2 regions of the Streptomyces peucetius genome follow, and region 2 is predicted to be linked to the other one. Evidence: riboswitches for the same ligand, from Rfam matches in the RefSeq annotation. Region 2 holds a riboswitch; the other holds the start of a gene.

Region 1 (8,340 bases), 1.6 Mb from region 2:
ATGAACGAGATCGAGTACCACGGCTCGTACGTGCCGATGCAGGGCATCCGCATGACCGAGGCGTACGCCTCGACGCTGGACATCAGCTTCGACGTCCGCGGTGGTCTGCTCATCCGGCAGATCCACCACTGGGCCGCGCTGATCTTCCTCGCCGCGATGTTCGTGCACATGATGCGCGTGTTCTTCACCGGCGCGTTCCGCAAGCCGCGTGAGATCAACTGGCTGTTCGGCTTCCTGCTGTTCGTCCTGGGCATGTTCACCGGCTTCACCGGTTACTCGCTCCCGGACGACCTGCTCTCCGGCACCGGTGTCCGCTTCACGCAGGGCGCGATCCTGTCGATGCCGATCGTCGGCACCTACATCTCGATGTTCCTGTTCGGCGGCGAGTTCCCCGGCCACGACATGGTGGCGCGGTTCTACTCGATCCACATCCTGCTGCTGCCGGGCATCATGCTCGGCCTCGTGGTGGCCCACCTGATCCTGGTCTTCTACCACAAGCACACGCAGTTCGCGGGCCCCGGCCGTACGAACAAGAACGTCGTCGGCATGCCGCTGCTGCCGGTCTACATGGCCAAGGCCGGAGGCTTCTTCTTCCTGGTCTTCGGTGTCATCGCGCTGATCGCCGGCATGTTCACGATCAACCCGGTCTGGGCGCTCGGCCCGTACCGGCCGGACATGGTCTCCACCGGTGCCCAGCCCGACTGGTACATGGGGTTCGCCGAGGGTCTCGTCCGAGTGATGCCCGGCTGGGAGATCAACCTCTGGGGCCACACCCTGGTCCTGGGTGTGTTCATCCCGCTGGTCCTCTTCGGTGTCGTCCTCGCGGCGCTCGCGGTGTACCCGTTCATCGAGTCGTGGATCACCGGCGACAAGCGCGAGCACCACATCCTGGACCGCCCGCGCAACGCTCCGACGCGTACCGCGCTGGGTGTCGCCTGGGTCACCGGCTACGTGATCATGCTGCTCGGTGGCGGAAACGACATCTTCGCCACGCACTTCCACCTGTCGATCAATGCGATCACCTGGTTCGTCCGCATCACGTACTTCGTCGGACCGGTCCTCGCGTTCATCATCACCAAGCGGATCTGCCTGGGTCTGCAGCGGCGCGACAAGGACAAGGTGCTGCACGGACGCGAGTCCGGCATCATCAAGCGTCTGCCGCACGGTGAGTTCGTCGAGGTGCACGAGCCGCTGGCGCAGGGCGACCTGCACAAGCTGACCGCGCACGAGCAGTACAAGCCCGCCGAGATCGGCCCGGAGGTCGACGAGAACGGCGTGCGCCGCAAGGTCAAGCGCACCGAGAAGCTGCGTGCCAAGCTCAGCAAGGGTTACTACGGCGAGGAGAACCAGATTCCCAAGCCGACGACCGAGGAGTACAAGGAGATCACCAGCGGCCACGGCCACCACTGATCCCTGACCGACACGTCGCCACAGCGAAGGGCCCCGTCCACTCGATGGACGGGGCCCTTCGCCGTGCCGGAGGCTGGATAGGGTGGACCCATCCCGCCCCCTGCGGCCCGGCGGCCGCGGGGGACCCCCAGCAGTGGACCCCAGGAGCGGACCATGAACGTTGTGACCCCGGTCGGCGGCGACAGCGTGGCGGCCTACTCCTGGCCCGGCGTGCTGAACGCCCTCCTCGACAACCGCGACCAGAGCGCCGACGCCACCGCGTGGGCCATGGACCGCATCCTCAGCGGCGAGGCGACCAACGCCCAGATCGCCGGCTTCGTGACCGCGCTGCGCGCCAAGGGCGAGACGGTCGAGGAGATCGCCGGCCTGGTGCGGACGATGTACGAGCACGCCAACCTGATCGAGGTGCCGGGACCGAGCGTCGACATCGTCGGCACCGGCGGCGACGGGGCGAAGACCGTCAACATCTCCACCATGTCCTCGATCGTCGTCGCGGGCACCGGAGCCAAGGTCGTCAAGCACGGCAACCGCGCCGCCTCCTCGGCGAGCGGCGCGTCCGACGTCCTGGAGAAGCTGGGCGTCAATCTGGAGCTGACCCCGCAGCGGGTGGTCGAGGTCGCCGCCGAGGCGGGGATCACCTTCTGCTTCGCGGTCAAGTTCCACCCCGCGCTGCGGCACGTCGCCGTGGCCCGCAAGGAACTGGGCATCCGGACGGTCTTCAACTTCCTGGGACCGCTCACCAACCCGGCGAAGGTCAGGGCGCAGGCGACCGGTGTGGCCGACGCCCGGATGGCGCCGATCGTGGCCGGAGTGCTCGCGGAGCGCGGCTCCTCCGCCCTGGTCTTCCGCGGCGACGACGGCCTGGACGAACTCACCACGACGGCCACGTCCCGGGTGTGGGTGGTCCGCGACGGTGCCGTGCGCGAGGAGGCCTTCGACCCGCGGGACATCGGCATCGACCTCGTACCCGTGGAGGCGCTGCGCGGCGCCGACGCCTCGTACAACGCGGATGTGGCGCGCCGGCTGCTGGCCGGCGAGACCGGGCCCGTACGGGACGCGGTGCTGCTGAACTCGGCGGCGGCGCTGGTCGCGCTGGAGCCGACGGACGGCACGCTGAACGAGCAGCTGGCGGCCGGCATGGCCCGGGCGGCCCGGTCGATCGACTCCGGCGCGGCCAGGGCGGCCCTGGAGCGCTGGGTGGCGGCCAGCAACGCATAGCCGTGACGAAGGGAGCGGTCCGCATGGCGGACCGCTCCCTTGCGCCGTGCGCGACGTATGGCAGGATGCTTCCCAAGGTCATGAGTGACAGCGATTACGGCCCCGGCCCGCTGTCCGGCAACCCTCCGTCCGTGGCGGGGTGCCCCGGGTGAAGACCAGGCCGCAGGCAGCGAGGTCTGTGGCAAGCGCGGACCCCCGCGGCATCGTCGAATGCCGCGTCCCTGGGGTCCTGGTCCTCAAGGGAGCAGTCTCGTGAGCAAGCGAATGCGATAGGGCGTCTGCGCCCCTTCTCCGGTCACCTTTTTCTTTCCGGTGCTCCGCACTGTGCTGCGCCGACGCGCCGTTTCGCCTGCCCTGTACGGGAGTTCGCCATGTCTGTCACCACCGTTTCCGCCGACCCCTCGCTCTGTTCCCCGCTGCCGGTCCTCGGCCGGGACGTCACCGTCCCCCTCGTCACCGGCGGCGAAGTCACCTACGCGGCCCTCGACTACGCGGCCAGCGCCCCGGCGCTCCAGCGGGTCTGGGACGACGTGGCCGCGTACGCCCCGTACTACGGCAGCGTCCACCGCGGCGCCGGGTACCTCTCGCAACTCTCCACGGACCTGTTCGAGACCAGCCGGACCGTGGTGCACGAGTTCCTGCACTGCCGGGAGGACGACCAGGTCGTCTTCACCCGCTCCACGACCGACTCGCTCAACCTGCTCGCCGCCGCGCTTCCGGCCGGGTGCGAGGTGTTCGTCTTCGAGACCGAGCACCACGCCTCCCTGCTGCCGTGGAGGGACGCGAGGGTGACGTACCTGAACGCGCCGCGCACGCACGGCGACGCCGTCCGCACCCTGGAGCGGGCGCTGGCCGACCGCGACCCCTACGGGCCCGCCCTGGTCTGCGTCACCGGCGCCTCGAACGTCACCGGCGAACTGTGGCCGGTGAAGGAACTCGCGGCCGCGGCCCACGCCCACGGGGCCCGCATCGTGCTCGACGCCGCCCAGCTGGCGCCGCACCACCCGGTGTCCGTCGAGGAGCTCGACGTCGACTGGGTCGCCTTCTCCGGGCACAAGCTGTACGCGCCGTTCGGTTCCGGCGTGCTCGCGGGCCGGTCGGACTGGCTGCGGGAGGCGGAGCCGTATCTCGCGGGCGGCGGGGCCTCGCGGACGGTGGCGCGGCGCGCCGACGGCGGTGTGGACGTCGAGTGGCACACCAGCGCCGCACGGCACGAGGCCGGCTCCCCGAACGTGATCGGCGTCTACTCGATCGCCTCCGCCTGCAAGGCACTCACCGAGGCCGGTTTCGACGCCCTGGTCGCCCGGGAGCAGCACCTGATCACAAAGGTCCGGGAAGGGCTCGCCGAGGTGCCCGAGGTCAGGGTGCTGTCGCTGTTCGGCGACGACTCGCCGAGGGTCGGCGTGCTCTCCTTCGTCGTGGACGGCTGGAACAGCTCGCACTTCGCCGCCGCGCTGTCCGCCGAGTACGGCATCGGTGTACGGGACGGACTGTTCTGCGCCCACCCGCTGGTGCGGACCCTGCTGGGCAGCGACCCGCAGGACGTCGGCGAGTGCGGCGCGCCCGAGGCCGGCCTGGGCGAGAGGTCCCTCAACGCCATCCGCGTCAGCTTCGGCGCGGGTACGCCGGACGAGCACGTGGAACGGTTCGTACGCGCCGTGAAGGAACTGGTCCGCGACGGCGCGCAGTGGAAGTACCGCACCGAGGACGGCCGTTGCGTACCCGACCGGGGCTGAGTCAGGCGGCGAGACGGGTGCCCACCAGCACCATCCGCAGCGCCCGCTCGGCGGCGTCCGCGAGGAACTCGCCGGCCCGGTCCAGCGCTTCGGGCAGCGGCACGGGCGCCGGCACGATCGAGCCGTAGGCGTCCACGCCCGCGGCGGTGATCTCGTGGACGCCCTGGCCGAGCGTGCCGGCGAGCGCCAGCACCGGCCTCCCGGCGGCGCGCGCCCGGTGCGCCACCTCGGCCGGGATCTTCCCGCGCACGGTCTGCTGGTCCAGCGCGCCCTCCGCGGTGATCACCAGGTCGGCGCGGGCGAGCCGGGCGTCCAGGTCGACGTGGTCCAGCAGCACGTCGAAACGGGGCCGCAGCCGGGCGCCGAGCGCGGCGAGCCCGGCGCCGAGACCGCCCGAGGCGCCGGTGCCCGGGGCGCGGCGCAGATCCACCGGGACCGGCAGGGCGGCGGCGAGGTGGGCCGCCCAGTGCTCGAGGCCCGCCGACAACTCCTCGACCTGGTCCGGGCTCGCCCCCTTCTGCGGGCCGAAGACCCGGGCGACGCCGTGCTCGCCGCACAGCACGTTGTACGGGTTGCAGGCCACGAGGATCTCGGCGGCGGCTACCCGCGGCTCGAGACCGGCGGTGTCCGTCAGCGCCAGGCGCAGCAACTCACGTCCCCCGGGCGGCAACTCGGCCCCCTCGGCGTCCAGCAGCCGGACGCCGAGGGCCTGCAGCGCGCCCGCCCCGCCGTCACAGGTGCCGGAGTCGCCGCAGCCGACGAGGATCCTGCGCGCACCGGCGTCCAGCGCGCCCCGGATCAGCTCGCCCACGCCGTACGTCGTGGTGGCGCCCGGGTCGCGGCGGTCCGGCGGCACCAGGGCGAGCCCGGCGACGGCGGCCATCTCGACGACCGCGGTGCCGTCGCCCAGCAGCGCGAAGTGGGTGCGCACCGGGCTGCCGAGCGGCCCGGTGGCGACGCGCGGCACGAGACGGCCGCCGGTCGCGGCCGCCAGCGCCTCCGCCGTGCCCTCACCGCCGTCCACCAGGGGGATGAGGTCGATGTCGGCGTCGGGCGCGACCCTGCGCAGGCCCTCCGCGATGGACTCGGCGGCCTCGCGGGCGGTCAGCGACTCCTTGAAACCGCTGGGCGCGACGGCGATGCGGTAGGGGGCACGGGTCATGGCTGGGTCTCCATAAGGACGGGCACGCCGAGCAGCGGCCAGACGGCGAGGGCGAACAGCAGCACCACGGCGGCGCTGAGCGGCGCGAGCAGGGCGGACAGCCGCAGCAGATCGCGCGAGGTGAACGTGGGCACATCGTCGGGCGGGTCGAAGAAGAGCGTGACCGGCTTGGCGGAGGCGGGCAGCGTGTGGCAGAAACCGGCCGCGGCGGTGGACGCGAGCGCCGCCGCGACCGGATTGACGCCGGCGCCGACGGCGGCGGCCACCACCAGCGGGACGAGTACGGAGGAGCGGGCTGAACGCGACTGCAGGACCAGATGCGCGGCCGTGCTGACGAGCACGATCACGGCGAGGAACAACCACGCCGGCAGGCCGTCCGGCAGCCGGCCCACCAGCCACCCGGCGGCACCCGAGTCGGCCAGCGCCACCCCCATCGCGGTCGTCGCGGCCATGAAGAGCAGCAGGGGCCACGGCACGGTCCGCAGTCCGTCCTTCAGCCGTACGGTCCCCAGGGCCGGCGACGACGTCACGACCGCGCCGATCAGCGCGACCACGGCCGGCGGCACGCCGTGCAGCGGTTCGCTGCACCACAGGGTCACCACCGTGCCCAGCAGCATCACGCACCGGCTCTCCGCGGTGGTCAGCGGACCGGTCACCGGAGTGGGGGAGTGCTCCTGGAGCAGCTCGGGTGTGATCTTCACCGGCCCGCGCCGCTCCGCCCGCGAGGTCGTCGTCAACAGGACCGTCTCCGCGGCCAGATGGGACGAGACGACCGCCAACGGCAGCCCCAGCAGCAGCCACTCGACGAATCCGAGCCGCTCCCCGGTCTGCTCCCACAGCACGCTGACGGTGATCAGATGCGCACCCGCGCCGATGAGGGTCGCGACGGCGGAGAGCAGGACGACCGTCGGGAAGAGCAGCGCCAGCATCACCACCAGGCGCCGTCGGTCGGCGAGCACCTTGGCGAGCGCCAGGAACACCGGCATGGCCAGCGCCGCACGCCCCGAGGTGGCCGGCACGGCGAACGCGGTGACCACCAGCGCGGCGGTCGTCAGATGCACCAGCTGCCGCACCGTGCGCGCCCCGCTGACCAGGAAGGCCGCCGCACGGCCGGCGAGTCCGGTCCTCGCCACCGCGGCGGCGAGGACGAACGCGCAGATCAGCAGCCAGATCGTTGCGTCGCCCAGGGTGGCGAAGAGGGTGTCGGCACTGATCACCCCCGTCGCGGTGAGTGCGAGCCCCGCCCCGAGCGCCGTGTAGGTGTCGTCGACGGGAGCGGCGATCCAGGCGCAGGTGGCGAGGGCGAACACGGCGAGCGTGAGCCGGGCTTCACCGTTCATGGACGGGAGGACGGTGGGGACGGCGAGCAGCGCGCAGACGCTGAGCGCCGCGCACAGCCACGCCGCCTGGCGGAGGGAGAGGGTCACGACGATCAGTCTGTGAGCGGGCCGTGAGCCGCCGATGAGCCCCGGATGAAGGAAAGTTCATCCGTCTTCGCGACCTTCGCTGCTCTTTACGGCATTCGGTAGCCCATGCCCCGTACGGTCTCCAGCCGTTCGGCGCCCAGCTTCTTGCGCAGGGCCCGCACATAGACATCCACGATGTTGGAGCCGGGATCGAAGTCGTAGCCCCAGACGTGGGAGAGGATCTGCTCCCGGGACAGGACCTGGCCGGGGTGGCGCAGGAACAGCTCCAGCAGCACGAACTCACGGGCCGTCAGGTCCACGGTCCGCTCCGACGCCCGCGCCCGGCGGGTCCGCAGATCCAGGCTGAGGTCGCCGCTGCGCAGCACGGTGACCTCCGGGGCCCGGGCCGCGGTGCGCAGCCGCAGCCGTACCCGGGCCAGCAGCTCCTCGAAACGGAACGGCTTGGTCATCCAGTCGTCGGCACCGCCTTCCAGGCCGGCCACCGTGTCCCGTACCGAGTCGCGGGCCGTCAGCACGACGACGGGCAGCGTCACCCTCGCCTCGCGCAGCTCCCGCAGCACGGTGAAGCCGTCGCGTCCGGGCAGGCCGATGTCCAGCAGCATCAGGTCGAAGCCGCCGGTGACGGCGTAGTTCAGGGCCGTGTCGCCGTCGGCGGCGACCGTGGTGGTGAAGCCGTTCGAGCGCAGGCCCTTCTCGACGAAGGATGCGATCCGCTCCTCGTCCTCGGCGATCAGAATGCGGTTCACGGCGCTTCCTCCATGACGAGTACGAATGTCGCTCCGCCGCCTTCGGTGCGGCGCAGTTCGACGCGGCCGCCGCGGTGCCCCTCCGCGATGGCCCGGACGATGGACAGACCGAGCCCCGCGCCGCTGGTGCGGGCCCCGCGGCGGGCGGTGCCGCGCCGGAAACGTTCGAAGATCACCTCGGTGTCCTGGTCCTGGACGCCCGGCCCGCTGTCGGCGACGTACAGCTCGACGCGGCCGTCGAGGTCGCGTGAGCCGATCCGTATCCGGGCACCGGGGACGGTGTGCTGGACCGCGTTCTGTGCCAGCTGCACCATCGCCTGGGTGATGCGCTGCGGATCGAGCACGGCCTCGCGGTCGGCGACCCGGTCCAGGGACCAGTCCCGTTCGCCCAGCGCCCGGGCCTTCACGAACACGTCGGCGGTCAGTTCGCCCAGCTGCACCGGCTCCGGCCGGATGAAGTCGGGCCGCTCCGCCTTGGCGAGCAGCAGCAGGTCCTCGACGATCCGGCTCATCCGGTCGAGTTCGTCGGTGACCAGGCGGATCGTCTCGCGCTGCTCGGCCGGGTCGTCGCCCATGACCTCCAGATGGCCGCGGACGATGGTGATGGGCGTGCGCAGCTCGTGCCCGGCGTCGTCGACGAA
Region 2 (8,340 bases):
GAGACGGGCCATCACCAGGTCGCGGTCCGTACGCGGGATCAGCTCGGCGACCTCGCTGACGTGCCCGCCCGTGGCGTTCAGGTCGGTGCGGCCCACGGTGACGACCGTCTTCAGTGACGGCGCGCCGGCCACGACGTCGGAGGTGTCCGCCGGGTTCGCGGCGAAGCAGGAGGCGGCGGTGAGGACCCACTGCGGGTCCACCAGGACACCGGAGCAGCCGCGCTCGCCCCCGACGTCGATCTGTGCGGCGAACGTGAGTTGACCGTTCGCGACCGGAGTGCCGACCACCGCCTGCGCGGGGGCGGCGCCCAGCGCGCCCGCCGCGACGGCGGCGAGCGTGACCGCGGCCGTCGTGGCTGCACGGGTGTGTCTGTGTTGTCTCAGCATGGTGGCTTTCTCTGTCCGTCCTTCCCGGGTCGGAAGCGGCCTGTGTGCCGCTTCGCCAGGGGGCTTCGAGAGCCCCGTGGGACGGGACGCACGACACTTCCGGCCGTGGTGTCACGTCCGGTGGTCGTGGAAAGAGGAAGTGTTGCCGGCCGCGGAACGCGGCCGCGCCGGCCCTGATGAAACTGGCGGTCGAAACCCGGCCCCACCATCCCCATCCCCCCGTTATGCCTCTCGATCCCTCGATCGCCCCCCCTGGCATCCCGGCCACCGTAGGAGTCCCGGTGGCCGAGCACAAGATCACCACCGCGGAGTCTTCGGGGCGCGGCGACCGGCGCGGCGACCGTTCCGGTGGGGGTGTCGGCGGCCGTGGCGACCGTTCCGGCCCAGGGGTGTCGGCGGCCGCGGCGGCAGACCGGGCGGCGGACTCAGGGGTCGCGGCGGTCGCGGCGGTGGCGGGTGGCGGCGAGGGCGACGAGGCCCGCCGCTGTCAGGCTCAGTGTGATGCCGCCCAGGAGCCACAGCTGTTCCGCCGTGGTGCCGGTGCGGGCCATTTCCACCTGCTGCGACGCCGTCGCCGGCCCGGCCGGACCGAGTGTCGCGGCAGTCGTGACGGCGAGCACGCCGAGCAACCGGGTCAGCCGCTCGTGCGCGCCGGAGGGCGTGGGCCTGCGGTGCCTGCCGCGCGGCGGAGCAAGAAATCCGATGAATGCCATACATCGGAAATGTAGGCAAAATGACCGGCAGGTCCTGCTTATGCCGCGCGACGCGCCGCGTACTCACCGATCTCGAGCATCGGCGGCCGCTCCTCGGTGTCCACCCGGTAGGTCCGCGGGGCGAAGCCGTTCCCCACCCGATCGAACTGGGTGATCGACGGCCGTACCAAGTGCGGCCGGGACAACCGGAGTTGCGCCGTGCGGTAGATCGTCGCGGCCATTCTGCCGAGCGCCTGTCCGTCCTGATGGCGGTGCTTGCGGGTGCCGACGTCGACCTGGGCCAACGCGTCGAGGCCGACCAGGTTCAGCGAGTCGATCAGCAGTCCCAGCTCCACGCCGTACCCGACCGGGAACGGGAGCCGTTCCAGCAGCGAGCGGCGTGCCGCGTACTCGCCGCCGAGCGGCTGGACGAATCCGGCGAGCTGCGGCCAGTGCAGATTGAGCAGCGGCCGCGCCACCAGCTCGGTCACCCGGCCGCCCTGGGCGGGGACACCGTCGGGGCCGGGTGCGGCGCCGCCGCCGAGGGGGCGGTCGTACATCGCCTTGACGAACTGGACCTCCGGCTCGGTCAGCAGCGGTCCGACGATGCCGGAGACGAAGTCGGGCGAGAAGTCGCGCAGGTCCGAGTCGCAGAAGCAGACGATGTCGCCGCCGGTCACCATCAGCGACCGCCACAGCACCTCGCCCTTGCCGGCCACGGCGGGCAGGCCGGGCAGGATCGAGTCGCGGTGCACCACCCGGGCCCCCGCGGCCGCGGCCACCTCGGACGTGCGGTCGCTGGAGGCGGAGTCGATCACGACCAGCTCGTCGACGAGCGGGACGTTCTCCATCAGCTCTCGGCGGATGATCGTGACGATGTCGCCGACCGTCGCCTCCTCGTTCAGCGCGGGAAGGACGGCACTGACCGTCGTTCCCTGTCTGACCTTGGCGGATATCAGCCGGTCGAGGGAGCGGTCGGACGCGGACCAGGAGCGCCGGCTCAGCCAGCGGGCCACCTCATCGAGCACTTCGCGTCTCCCTTGGCAGTCGACGAACAGTCGGTGAACTGTGGTCGTGTGATCCATCTCGCGGTTCGGACGACTATCTCAACCGTCCGGGGCTTCGGTTACAGTCTTGAGCAACGCGAACGACCCTCGCATCTCGGGGGTCCAAGCACACAAACGCCCGGACCGCACGTCCGGAGCCATACCGCTCATCCAGAGGGGCAGAGGGAACGGCCCGTTGAAGCCCCGGCAACCCTCCCGCCGACCGCGAGGTCACGGTGGGGAAGGTGCCAATTCCGTCTTGTGGCGAAATGCGTCACGAGGAAGATGAGGAGAAAGGGCCTCGCCATCATGGCTGCGCAGACCGTCGCAAACACCAGCGCCAGCACCTCCGCCACCGCCTCCACCGGATCCGCTTCCGTGGACCTCGGCCCCGCCGCCGCCCTCGCGTGCCGCGAATGCGGACAGCGTTTCGAACTCGGCCCCATTTTCGCCTGCGCGGAGTGTTTCGGGCCGCTCGAAGTCGCCTACGACCTGCCGAGCGGCAGCCCCGAAGAGCTGCGGAAGCAGATCGAAGCCGGCCCGGCCAACATCTGGCGCTACGCCCCGCTGCTGCCCGTCCCCGCCGACGTGGCGGACAAGCCGAACCTGAACCCGGGCTGGACCCACCTCGTCAAGGCCGACAACCTCGCGCGTGAACTGGGCGTCACCGGCGGTCTGTACATCAAGGACGACTCCGGCAACCCGACGCACTCCTTCAAGGACCGCGTCGTCGCCCAGGCCCTCGAGGCCGCCCGCGCCTTCGGCTTCACCACCCTGTCCTGCTCCTCCACCGGCAACCTCGCGGGTGCGGTCGGCGCCGCCGCCGCGCGGGCCGGTTTCCGCTCCTGCGTGTTCATCCCGCACGACCTGGAGCAGGGCAAGGTCGTCATGGCCGCGGTGTACGGCGGCGAGCTCGTCGGTATCGAGGGCAACTACGACGACGTGAACCGCTTCTGCTCCGAGCTCATCGGCGACCCCCTGGGCGAGGGCTGGGGCTTCGTCAACGTCAACCTCCGCCCGTACTACGCGGAGGGCTCCAAGACCCTGGCGTACGAGATCTGCGAGCAGCTCGGCTGGCGGCTGCCCGACCAGCTCGTCGTCCCGATCGCGTCGGGCTCGCAGCTCACGAAGATCGACAAGGGCCTGCAGGAGCTGATCAAGCTCGGTCTCGTCGAGGACAGGCCCTACAAGATCTTCGGCGCCCAGGCGGAGGGCTGCTCGCCGGTCTCTGCCGCGTTCAAGGCCGGTCATGACGTCGTGCGCCCGCAGAAGCCGAACACCATCGCCAAATCGCTGGCCATCGGCAACCCGGCCGACGGCCCGTACGTGCTGGACATCGCCCGCCGCACCGGCGGCGCGGTGGAGGACGTGAACGACGAGCAGGTCGTCGACGCGATCAAGCTGCTGGCCCGTACCGAGGGCATCTTCGCCGAGACGGCGGGCGGTGTGACGGTGGGTGTGACGAAGAAGCTCATCGAGACGGGCGTGCTCGACCCGGCGCTCACCACCGTCGTCCTCAACACCGGCGACGGCCTCAAGACCCTCGACGCGGTCGCGGAGACCTCACAGGCGACCGCCGTCATCCGCCCGAGCCTGGACGCGTTCCGCGACGCCGGCCTGGCCCGTTGAGATCCCTGAGATCCGAGACCCAAGGAAGGCTGCACACATGAGCGTCAACGTCCGCATCCCCACCATCCTCCGTACGTACACGGGCGGCCAGGCCGAGGTCCCGGCGGAGGGCGCGACCCTCGCCGAGGTCATCGCGGACCTCGAGAAGAACCACACCGGTATCGCGGCCCGCGTTCTGGACGACCAGGGCAAGCTGCGCCGGTTCGTCAACGTGTACGTCAACGACGACGACGTGCGGTTCGAGCAGGGCCTGGAGACGGCCACGCCGGAGGGCGCGGGCGTGTCGATCATTCCCGCGGTCGCCGGCGGCTGATCCAACCCCAAAGATTTACTCGTAGTTACAGAGATTGCCCTCTCCGCCGAGAAGCGGAGGGGGCAATTCTGCATGGTTGAGCGCGGTAGAGTCTGGGAAGCCCCCTCCGCCGGCCGCTCGTGAATGCCTTCGAGTTCCGCAAGAATGCGGCCAAACTGCGTGATCGAATTGCCACTTAGGCGTCATTTGCCGGGCCCGACTTGCCCCGGAATTCTATGGAATCGTAGGGATCGGTCGTTCGGTCCTGCCCAGAATTCTCGTCCGATTGACCTGTTGCAGAGGGCAGTTGGGCAGATACATTCAGCCGCGGTCGACGCGTTCCGGCGCACACCCCTCCTGCTGGGGTGGAGATCTGACCCGGGTCCGCGAAGTGCGGTCCTGCGCAAGGGCCAGTAATAGGGGAGTTAGGCATGGCTCAGGGCACCGTCAAGTGGTTCAACGCGGAGAAGGGGTACGGCTTCATCGCGGTCGACGGTGGTGCGGATGTTTTCGTCCACTACAGCGCGATCCAGATGGACGGTTACCGCACCCTTGAAGAAGGTCAGCGAGTCGAATTCGAGATCTCGCAGGGCCAGAAGGGTCCGCAGGCGGACATGGTCAAGCTCGCCGTCTGATCCAGGCGCGATCGGCCACCGACGCACTCACGCATGAGGGGCTCGCCTCCCGGTCACCGGGATGCGGGCCCCTCACGCGTGCCCGGGCGCGCCCGTCCGTCTCTCCGGTCGCCTCCCGGCGCGATCCGGCGTCGGCCGCCTCCCAGGCGCCGCCTCGCGTTCCCTCGAAGCCGCTTGCGCCCTCCCGTCACCCGACCGCCACTCCTCAGGGAGGCTTCTTCGGAGCCGCTTGCACTCTCGGGGGTCGAGTGCTAATCATTGGCGTTAGCACTCTCCCAGTGAGAGTGACAGAACTTGGATCGGGTCGGTGAGGCCCGCGGGCCGGGTGGGGCAAGGAACCACGCGGCGCGCAGGCCGTCCGTCGCGGGCGCCGGATGCGATCCGAAGCAATCCACCCCAGTCCGGGAGGACCACTTCACATGGCCAAGATCATCGCGTTCGACGAGGAGGCACGGCGCGGTCTCGAGCGCGGGATGAACCAGCTCGCCGACGCCGTCAAGGTCACCCTTGGCCCCAAGGGTCGCAACGTCGTCCTCGAGAAGAAGTGGGGCGCCCCCACGATCACCAACGATGGTGTTTCCATCGCCAAGGAGATCGAGCTCGAGGACCCGTACGAGAAGATCGGCGCCGAGCTGGTCAAGGAAGTCGCCAAGAAGACGGACGACGTCGCCGGTGACGGTACGACCACGGCGACCGTCCTCGCCCAGGCGCTCGTCCGTGAGGGCCTGCGCAACGTGGCCGCCGGCGCCAACCCGATGGCTCTGAAGCGCGGTATCGAGCGGGCCGTCGAGGCCGTCTCCGGTGCCCTGCTCGAGCAGGCCAAGGACGTGGAGACCAAGGAGCAGATCGCCTCCACCGCCTCCATCTCCGCCGCCGACGTCCAGATCGGCGAGCTCATCGCCGAGGCCATGGACAAGGTCGGCAAGGAAGGCGTCATCACCGTCGAGGAGTCCCAGACCTTCGGTCTGGAGCTCGAGCTCACCGAGGGCATGCGCTTCGACAAGGGCTACATCTCGGCGTACTTCGCCACCGACATGGAGCGTATGGAGGCGTCCCTGGACGACCCGTACATCCTGATCGTCAACTCCAAGGTCGGCAACGTGAAGGACCTCCTTCCGCTGCTGGAGAAGGTCATGCAGTCGGGCAAGCCGCTGCTGATCATCGCCGAGGACGTCGAGGGCGAGGCCCTGTCGACCCTGGTCGTCAACAAGATCCGCGGCACCTTCAAGTCCGTCGCGGTCAAGGCCCCGGGCTTCGGCGACCGCCGCAAGGCCATGCTGAACGACATCGCCATCCTCACGGGCGGCACGGTCATCTCCGAGGAGGTCGGTCTCAAGCTCGAGAACGCCGGCCTGGACCTGCTGGGCCGCGCCCGCAAGGTCGTCATCACCAAGGACGAGACCACGATCGTCGACGGTGCCGGTGACAGCGACCAGGTCCAGGGTCGCGTCAACCAGATCCGTGCCGAGATTGAGAACAGCGACTCGGACTACGACCGCGAGAAGCTCCAGGAGCGTCTGGCGAAGCTGGCCGGCGGCGTGGCCGTCATCAAGGCCGGTGCCGCGACCGAGGTCGAGCTCAAGGAGCGCAAGCACCGCATCGAGGACGCCGTTCGCAACGCGAAGGCGGCCGTCGAGGAGGGCATCGTCGCCGGTGGTGGCGTGGCGCTGCTGCAGGCTTCCTCGGTCTTCGAGAAGCTCGAGCTCCAGGGTGACGAGGCGACCGGCGCCAACGCCGTGAAGCTCGCGCTGGAGGCCCCGCTCAAGCAGATCGCCGTCAACGGTGGTCTCGAGGGTGGCGTCATCGTCGAGAAGGTGCGCAACCTGCCCGTCGGCCACGGCCTGAACGCCGCGACCGGTGAGTACGTCGACATGATCGCCGAGGGCATCATCGACCCCGCGAAGGTCACCCGTTCCGCTCTGCAGAACGCGGCCTCCATCGCGGCGCTGTTCCTCACCACCGAGGCCGTCATCGCCGACAAGCCGGAGAAGGCCTCCGCGGCCGCTCCGGGCGGCATGCCGGGCGGTGACATGGACTTCTGATCGACTTCTGTCGATCAACCGTCCTTGACCGAGGGCGGCACCCCACTCCCAGGGGGTGCCGCCCTCGGGCGTTGCCGCTCCAGGGCGGTTTTCTGCGGGAGAAACCGGTACAGAGTGTGAGATGCCGCACGACCGGAATGTCTTTTCAGCGGGACAAGGCCCTGGTTAGCTCTGCAGAGCTTTGAACGGAAGAATGCTTCCGCGGCCGAGGGCACCAGCTGTACGCGACCCGTACGCATCGCAGCCCGAGCCGAGCCCCGACTCACAAAGACCCGGGACGCATCTCATCATGAGCACCCTCAACACCTGGATCGTCGACATCAATGATGTCTTCTGGACCTATCTGCTGATCCCGCTGGTGGCCGTGGCCGGCCTCTGGTTCACCTTCCGCTCCAGGGCGGTCCAGCTGCGGATGATCCCGGACATGTTCCGGGTCTTCAAGGACAAGTCGACGGACGGCGTCTCCCCCTTCGGGGCCTTCACCATCTCGGCGGCCGCCCGCATCGGCACCGGCAACATCGCCGGTGTGGCCACCGCCATCACCATGGGCGGGCCCGGCGCGGTCTTCTGGATGTGGATGATGGCCCTCGTCGGCGGCGCCTCGGCGTTCGTCGAGTCCGCCCTCGCCCAGCTGTACAAGGCGCGCGGCAAGGAGCCCGGCACGTACCACGGAGGCCCGGCCTACTACATGGAGCGCGCCCTCGGAAAGCGCTGGCTCGGTGTGCTGTTCGCCGTGCTCATCACTCTGACCTTCGGGTTCGTTCTCACCGCAGTGCAGTCCAACACCATCACGGTGGCCGTCGAGGGCTCCATGGGCGGTACGGACTCCAGCTGGTTCGCCCCGGTGCTCGGCGTCGTGCTGGCCGTGCTGCTCGCGCTGGCCGTGTTCTTCGGCGTGAAGCGCCTCACCGCGGTCACCAAGGTGCTGATCCCGGTGATGGCGGGCATCTACCTGCTGCTCGGCCTCGTGGTCGTCCTGTTCAACATCACCGCGGTGCCCGGCATGATCGCCGACATCATCGGCGGCGCGTTCGGCTTCCGCGAGGTCGCGGGCGGCGCGGTCGGCACGGCGATCCTCCAGGGCGTGCGGCGCGGCATGTTCTCCAACGAGGCCGGCATGGGCTCCGCGCCCAACGCCGCCGCTTCCGCGGACACCACGCACCCGGTCAAGCAGGGCCTGGTGCAGACCCTCGGCGTCTACTTCGACACGCTGGTCGTCTGCAGCATGACCGCGTTCATCATCCTCAGCGCCAACCCGACCCTGGGCGAGCGCGGCGGCGCGGACGTCACCCAGTCCGCCCTCAACGTGGCCCTCGGCGACTGGGCCGGACACATCCTGACGCTGGTCGTCTTCATGGTCGCCTTCAGCTCCATGATCGGTAACTACTACTACGGCGAGTCCAACATCCGCTTCATCACCGGCAGCGCGTCGGCGATGACCGGCTACCGGGCGGTCGTCCTCGCCTGTGCCGTGCTCGGAGCGATGGGCTCGGTCAGCGTCGTGTGGAGCCTCGCGGACATCACGATGGGCGCGATGGTCCTCGTCAACCTGATCGCGATCCTGCCGCTGTCGGCGATCGCCTTCCGGCTGATGGACGACTACACCGCCCAGCGCCG

What was found. Region 2 has a riboswitch for S-adenosylmethionine ahead of thrC (threonine synthase). Riboswitches for the same ligand answer to the same signal wherever they lie in the genome.
Region 1: it holds a riboswitch for S-adenosylmethionine, as region 2 does, so the genes downstream of both, OGH68_RS09420 (aminotransferase class V-fold PLP-dependent enzyme) here and thrC (threonine synthase) in region 2, are expected to answer to the same signal.

What each region holds. Positions count from the first base shown of each region.
Region 1 covers NZ_CP107567.1:2,049,433-2,057,772, reverse strand. Annotated here, with positions in the region: gene OGH68_RS09430 (cytochrome b) at 1-1,410, shown strand, start outside; gene trpD (anthranilate phosphoribosyltransferase) at 1,564-2,628, shown strand; SAM riboswitch class IV at 2,705-2,822, shown strand; gene OGH68_RS09420 (aminotransferase class V-fold PLP-dependent enzyme) at 3,000-4,364, shown strand; gene OGH68_RS09415 (glycerate kinase) at 4,366-5,526, opposite strand; gene OGH68_RS09410 (SLC13 family permease) at 5,523-6,953, opposite strand; gene OGH68_RS09405 (response regulator transcription factor) at 7,040-7,699, opposite strand; gene OGH68_RS09400 (ATP-binding protein) at 7,696-8,340, opposite strand, start outside.
Region 2 covers NZ_CP107567.1:3,601,506-3,609,845, reverse strand. Annotated here, with positions in the region: gene OGH68_RS16445 (FG-GAP-like repeat-containing protein) at 1-387, opposite strand, end outside; gene OGH68_RS16440 (hypothetical protein) at 813-1,100, opposite strand; gene OGH68_RS16435 (glucosyl-3-phosphoglycerate synthase) at 1,139-2,107, opposite strand; SAM riboswitch class I at 2,290-2,417, shown strand; gene thrC (threonine synthase) at 2,435-3,754, shown strand; gene OGH68_RS16425 (MoaD/ThiS family protein) at 3,792-4,067, shown strand; gene OGH68_RS16420 (cold-shock protein) at 4,478-4,681, shown strand; gene groL (chaperonin GroEL) at 5,101-6,723, shown strand; gene OGH68_RS16410 (alanine/glycine:cation symporter family protein) at 7,013-8,340, shown strand, end outside.